DNA from 2 places in the Arthrobacter sp. Marseille-P9274 genome. Region 2 is predicted to be linked to the other one. Evidence: riboswitches for the same ligand, from Rfam matches in the RefSeq annotation. Region 2 holds a riboswitch; the other holds the start of a gene.
The links. A riboswitch is a leader RNA that binds a small molecule or an ion and turns the genes downstream of it on or off. The one in region 2 is predicted to bind S-adenosylmethionine.
Positions count from the first base shown of each region.

Region 1: it holds a riboswitch for S-adenosylmethionine, as region 2 does, so the genes downstream of both, OC550_RS17930 (substrate-binding domain-containing protein) here and OC550_RS19885 (cobalamin-independent methionine synthase II family protein) in region 2, are expected to answer to the same signal.

Region 1 covers NZ_CAMPOV010000003.1:118,555-121,959, forward strand. Annotated here, with positions in the region: gene OC550_RS17925 (sugar ABC transporter ATP-binding protein) at 1-209, opposite strand, end outside; gene OC550_RS17930 (substrate-binding domain-containing protein) at 193-1,287, opposite strand; SAM riboswitch class I at 1,379-1,475, opposite strand; gene mgrA (L-glyceraldehyde 3-phosphate reductase) at 1,735-2,805, shown strand; gene OC550_RS17940 (SDR family oxidoreductase) at 2,887-3,405, shown strand, end outside.
Region 2 covers NZ_CAMPOV010000003.1:566,355-569,759, reverse strand. Annotated here, with positions in the region: gene OC550_RS19890 (ABC transporter ATP-binding protein) at 1-106, opposite strand, end outside; gene OC550_RS19885 (cobalamin-independent methionine synthase II family protein) at 389-1,600, opposite strand; SAM riboswitch class I at 1,613-1,724, opposite strand; gene OC550_RS19880 (CoA-binding protein) at 1,865-2,281, shown strand; gene OC550_RS19875 (ABC transporter substrate-binding protein) at 2,664-3,405, shown strand, end outside.

The sequences.
Region 1 (3,405 bases), 450 kb from region 2:
CCGGCGAGCTCGATGCTGCCGCCGTCGGCCGTGTAAAGACCCGTCAGGATCTTGATCAGGGTCGACTTCCCGGCGCCGTTCTCGCCGACCAGCCCCAGGATTTCGCCGGACGCCAGGGAGAGATCGACGTCGGCAAGCACCCGTGCGGCGCCGAAGGACTTGTTGATCGCCCGCATCGCGAGCAGCTCGCTGCTAGATTCCGAGTTCACTGCGCACCTGATTCACGTTCGACTTGTCGACAAACACCGGAGGCAGGTAGCTGGTGTTGGGCACATCGTCCTGCCGGTCGCCCAGGAACAGGGCGACGTTCTCGGCCGACTTCGCGGCCATCGCCTTGGTCTGCTGCGCCACCGTGAACTGATAGGCACTGCCGGGATCGGCGATCAGGTCCAGCGCACCGGGTTCGGCGTCGACGCCGTACAGCTTGATGTCGTCGCGCCCGGCCGAGTCGATCGCCTGCGCGGCCCCGATCAGCGGGATGTCCCAGCAGCTCCAGACCGCATCCACTTCGCCTTCGGGCAGGCGCCGCAGCTGGTCCTGGATCTGCTTCTTCGCGTCCTCGATGGTGCCCTCGTACTTGTCCTGCAGCTCGGGCTCGAGGATCTCGATGCCCGGGTAGTCCTCGAGCACCACCTTCAGTTCGCTGTACCGGATGCGGCACGGGGCCACACCCGGGAAGCCGTTGAACGCCAGGATCTTGCCCTTGCCGCCGATGTCCTCCGCCAGCGTCCGGGCGAGGGTGGAGCCGATGACCCAGTTGTCGCTGGTGACGTTGTTCTTGCTGTACTCCGACTGGAAGTCGATGGTGAACAGCGGGATGCCCGCGTCGTCGACCTTCTTCAGCGCCGGTGAGAGCGTCTGGGAGTCACCGAGGATCACAACGATCGCGTCCGGGCTCTGCGTGACGAGATTTTCGACGTCGGTGACGTGCTTGTCATCCTTGGCCTCCGCCTGGGTGGCAATCACCTTGCCGCCCCGCTGCTCGATGCTCGCCTGCAGTTCCTCGTAGACCACGCGGCTGAAGTCGTGGACGATGTCCTTCGCGGCGATGCCGATGGTCTTTCCCTCGAGCGAGGGTGCGTCGGCGACGGAATTCTCCTCCGCGGCGGGGACATTGGCAGCGCCTGCCCCTGCCTGCGGATTGGCTCCGCCGGACTGCGGCACCGGCTCCTTGAGGGAGCAGCCGGTGACGAGCAGCGAGGCCGCGGCGATCAGGCCGATGACCCGGAAAATCGGGCGGTGCGGCCTGGTGGCACGGCGGTTGGCTGTGGCTTTGGTCTTATGCATGGTTCGTGTCCTTCGAATGTCCAGGTGATGGAGGAATCGCGAACCAGCCCGCGCTGCACAGCTGCGCATCAGTGCGGGCGAAATCGTTAGATCTCCATCGGTCCTGGCCGAAGCACTATCCATGGCGGGAATCCATGAACTTGCTGCGGCGTCGACGAGCCAGGTCTCTCGGCCGCTCTAGATGGTGTGGATCCATTGAACAATGTGAAGGCGTCCGGCGCCGCCCGGGCGTCACATGGCGGGGCTCCCGGCTCAACGGAAAGTCACGTGCTGCCATACTTCGTCACGCCGCGACTCAATCGCTGACAAGTACTGCCCCGCTGCGCTACCGTCGCTGGCTTTCACGGTGCTGTTCCGGCCACGCCCGCAGGGCCCTAGGATTTTTCATGAAGCAGCCCCGCCTCGTCTGGCGCGGCCGCCGCCTTCCCAAGCCAACAGGAGGTTTCCTTGTCCCCGCAGAACGAAGTCCGCTTCAGCCCCGTCCCCGAAACGCACCGGCCGTACGTCGCCGCCGCCGACCGCTACGAGCACTTCGGCTACCGCAGGGTCGGCAACAGCGGCCTCCTGCTGCCGCCCATCAGCCTCGGCCTGTGGTGGAATTTCGGCGACAACCGCACCTTCGACTCCCAGCGCGAAATCCTCCGCCACGCCTTCGACAGCGGCATCACGCACTTCGACCTGGCCAACAACTACGGCCCGCCCTACGGCTCCGCCGAGGAGAACTTCGGCCGGATGCTCCGCAAGGACTTCAGGCCGTACCGCAACGAGCTCGTCATCTCCTCCAAGGCCGGCTGGGACATGTGGCCCGGACCCCACGGCCAGCTCGGCTCCCGCAAGTACATCCTCGCCTCGGCCGACGAGTCGCTGGAGCGGATGGGCCTGGACTACGTCGACATCTTCTACTCCCACCGCGCCGACGCCGACACTCCGCTCGAAGAGACCATCGGCGCCCTCGACTCCCTGGTCCGGCAGGGCAAGGCGCTCTACGTCGGCATCTCCTCCTACTCGCCCGAGCGCACCGCCGCGGCCGCGGACATCGCCCGCAATCTTGGGACCCCTCTGCTGATCCACCAGCCGGCGTACTCGCTCTTCAACCGCTGGGTGGAAAACGGGCTGCTGGAAACGCTCGAACAGAACGGCATGGGCTCCATCGCCTTCACCCCGCTCGCCCAAGGCCTGCTGACCAACAAGTACATCGGCGACGCCGGCGCCGAGCCGAGCGGCGGACGCGGCTCGCTGCAGGGCCACATCACCGAAGAGAACATCGCCAAGGCCCGCGCCCTCAACGAGATCGCCGGCGAGCGCGGCCAGACCCTCGCCCAACTCGCCATCGCCTGGCTGCTGCGCGACGGCGGCGTCACCTCCGTCCTGCTTGGCGCCTCCTCCACAACCCAACTGGACGAGAACCTCGGTGCCCTCGCCAACACCTCCTTCTCGGATGACGAGCTGCGCCGCATCGACGACATCACCGCGGGAGGCACCAACGTGGACATCTGGGAGGTCTCCGCCTCCATCTAACGCAGAAAAAGTACGACGGCGGGACGCACCTTTCCGGGGCGGCTTCGACCGGTGCGTCCCGCCCTGCATTACAGTCGGGCCATGGCTAACGAGCATCATCGTCCTGCAGGCAACACCCCCGCCGCGCCCGGAACGGCGCTGATCACCGGCGCCACCGCGGGCCTCGGCGCCGAGTTCGCGCGCCAGCTGGCCGAGCGCGGCCTCGCCCTGGTCCTGGTGGCCCGCGATGGGGAGCGCCTCGCCGCGGCGGCGGCCTCGCTGCAGCAACGCTACGGGGTGCCGGTGGAGACCATCGCCGCCGACCTGATCACGGATGACGGCATCGACCGCGTCGCCGCGCGCCTCGCCGCCACGGACCGGCCCGTGACCGTGCTGGTCAACAACGCGGGGTACGGACTGCTCGGAAACTTCGCCGACAACGACCTCGAGGACGAGCTCAAGCACCTGCGCATCCACACGGAAGCCCCGCTGCGCCTGTGCCACGCCGCCCTGCGGTCCATGGCCGCCACGGGCGGCGGACGCATCATCAACGTAGCCTCGATGGCGGCCTTCACTCCCCGCGGCACCTACTCCGCGGCCAAGGCGCTCATGGTGAACTTC
Region 2 (3,405 bases):
GGCGCAGCCTGCGGAAGGAGACCGGCAGGGCGGAGGACAGGTCGGGGCGGCGTGCCTGCGAGGATGCGGCGGCCGAGGGGCGGGCAGAAGATGCCAAAGCAGTCATGGGATCACTCCATCGATCCTGGCAGTAGCACCCTACGGATCACGCCTTCGGTGCAGATGCACCGGCCCGCGGCGGTGAACCTCGATATCGTCGGCGTTCACGGCAGAACTCCGGCGACCAGGGTTGCTGCGGCGTCGTAGAGCCAGGTCTCTCAGCCGCTCGGGATGGTCAAGGCCTATTGAACCGCCACCGGGCGGCTTCCGGCAAACCCGCACCTCATCCGCCGTAACAAAGGCCGCTCGGCCGGCCGCCGGCTGGCCCGCCGGATGAGGCGCTGCCGGTTCAGCCCCAGAGCCGGCGGGTGGCGATCCGCGCGCCTTCACCGAGCGCTTCGAGCTTGGCGACGGCGATCTGCGGGTGCACCCGCCCGCCCAGCCCGCAGTCGGTCGACGCGATGACGGACTCGCGCCCCACCAGCCTGGCGAAGCGCTCGATCCGGTCCGCCACCAGCTCCGGATGCTCCACCACGTTCGTCGCATGCGAGACCACGCCCGGAATGATCGACTTGCCCTCGGGCAGCTTGGTGTCTTCCCAGACCCGCCACTCATGCTCGTGCCGGACGTTGGCCGCCTCGAAGGAGTAGGCGCCGGCGTTGATCTGCAGGACGGAGCCGATGATGTCCGCGAACGGGATGTCCGTGGTGTGCGGGCCGTGCCAGGAGCCCCAGCACACGTGCAGCCGGATCTGCTCCGCCGGCAGGTCCCGCAGCGCCCAGTTGGTGGCCTCGACCCGGCACTGGATGAACTTCAGGTAGTCCTCCAGTGCCGGCTCCGGGTTGATCTGGTCCCAGCTCTCGGCGAGCGAGGGGTCGTCGAGCTGGACGGTCAGGCCGGCGTCGATGATCGCCTTGTACTCCTCGCGCATCGCGTCGGCGCAGGCGTAGACCAGCTCCTCGTCCGTCTTGTAATAGTCGTTCGCGATCCGCGCGCACGAGCCGGGGGAGAGCGCCGCCACGAACCCCTCTTCAAGCCCTGCCGCGGCCAGCCCCTTCTTCAGGTTCTCCACGTCCGAGGCCACGAGATCCTGTCCGGTGTACGTTAGCGGCCCCGCGATCTTTGGCTGCTTGACGGACTTCCGGTGCGCCAGGATCCCGGCGGACGGGTCGGTGTAGGCGTCGTTGAACTTCACCCGGTCGCGCCGGTCCGTGAACGTGGTCAGCACGATGTTGCCGGGCGACGAGCGGTGGACCTGGGTGTCCGCCCAGCGGTCCACGTCGGTGGCCTCGAGGCCGCCGAGCCGGGCGAACGAGTAGTTCCACCAGGCCCCGTAATCGACGGACGAGGACATCGTGTGCCCGTACTCGCCGTCGTTAGGGATATCGATCCCGAGGTTCTTCTGGCGTTCGACGACGTCGGCCACCGAGTCGGCGAGCAGGCGGCGGAATTCCTCGGTGATGCCGCCGGCTTCCTTCGCCTCGTTGGCCGCGATCAGTTCCGGCGTTCTGGGCAGGGAACCGGCATGGGTGACGCGGATGTGGTCGGTGTTCAGGGACATAGCTGAGCTGCCTTTCCATCGGTCCTGGCAGTAGCACCGTTCCGTGGCAGGGCCTGTGAGGCGCTCATCGGGTCGGTTGCTGCGGCTTCATCGATCCAGGTCTCTCGGCCGCTCGGGATGGGATGCCCTTACTCAACGGCATGGCGGCCCGTCCTGGCAAATCCATGAACGACGGCGGCAGGGCGGCTTCCCGCCGCGCGCGCGGCGGCCGCGGGGTTGGCGCGGGCCCTGTCCGGCGGCCCGGCCCGGCGATAGGCTGACCGTATGGGCCACGTCAACGATCCGGAAGTCATCAAGCGGCTGCTCACCACGCCCGCCCGGTGGGCCGTCGTCGGCCTTTCCAACAACCCGCGCCGGGTGGCACTGGGCGTCTCCCGGTACATGCTGGACCAGCGCGGCATGGACATCATCCCCGTCAACCTCAAGGGCGAAGACGTGCACGGGCGGCAGGGGTACCGGAAGCTCGCCGACATCCCCGGCGGCATCGACGTGGTCAACTGCTTCGTCAACTCCCAGAAGGTCGGTCCCGTCGTGGACCAAGCCATCGAAGCCGGCGCCAAGGCCGTCTGGCTGCAGCTCGGCGTCATCGACGAGGCCGCCGCGGAACGCGCCAAAGCCGCCGGCCTCGACGTCGTCATGGACACCTGTCCCATAATCGAAGCCCCGGCCCTCGGGCTCTAGCGGCTTGCGGCTGCGGTTCGCTGCCATCCGCAGGCACGCGGGCGGCACGCAAGAAGATTTCCCTTCATGACGAGTTGTGACGCAGGCTATTTTCAGTGTGACCCGTGGCCCCTCACACTGGTTGCGTAACCATCCCGAGCAGCTGAGAGACCTGGCTCTATGACGCTGCAGCAACCCTGGTCACGCCGGATCACCCTGGATCCGCGTCGATAACAAGGGACATGTTCGAGGGCCGCGCACCGCGCGGTAGGACATGCTCCGTAGGGTGCTCCTGCCAGGACCGATGGAGTTAGCCGCATCTTCCCGTTGGTCCCTGCCTCGCTGCCGCGCGGTCAGGTCCTTGGGCAATGGCGTTCCTCGGTACTGACCGAGAGGAGCCTTCATGGCCACCAAAGACAAGAACGAGCCGCGCTCGCCCCGCCGCTTCCGCCGGGCCCGGGCTGCCGCCCTACTGACCGCCTCTGCCCTGTTGCTGACTGCATGCGGCGGCAACTCCGGCGGCGGCGCGGAGCCTGCCGCCAACAGCAGCGAGCCGGTCCAGGGCGGGACCTTGGTCTTCGCCGAAGTCACCCCCATCAATAACTTCCAGACGCAGTCGGCGCGCTTCTACGAGAAAGCCAACGTGCTCAACAGCGTGCTCGACAGGCTGACGTATTTCGACGCCGAATCGGGCAAGCTCGTGCCTTGGATCGCCTCCAAGTTCAGCGGCAACGCGGACAACACGGAGTTCACCTTCGACATCCGCCCGGACGTGACTTTCAGCGACGGCACTCCGCTGGACGCCGAGGCCGTCAAGGCCAACCTTGACGTACTAGGCAAGGGGCTGGAGAAGGCCCAGATCCAGCCGAACGTGGACTTTTCCGCCTACGAGTCCACGGAAGTCGTGGATGAAGACACCGTGAAGGTGGAGCTGAAGAGCGCGGACGCGAACTTCCTGCGCGCGACCTCATCCGTAGCCGCGGGACTGGTCTCGCCCAAGACCTTGGAACTGGACAACGCCGGCCAATCGGACATCGCCAAGATTTCCGGCTCCGGCCCGTTCGTCTTCGAGTCGGAGAAGCCTGACGAGGAGATCGTGCTGGCCAAGCGCGCCGACTATGCCTGGGCGCCGGAGACCGCAAAGA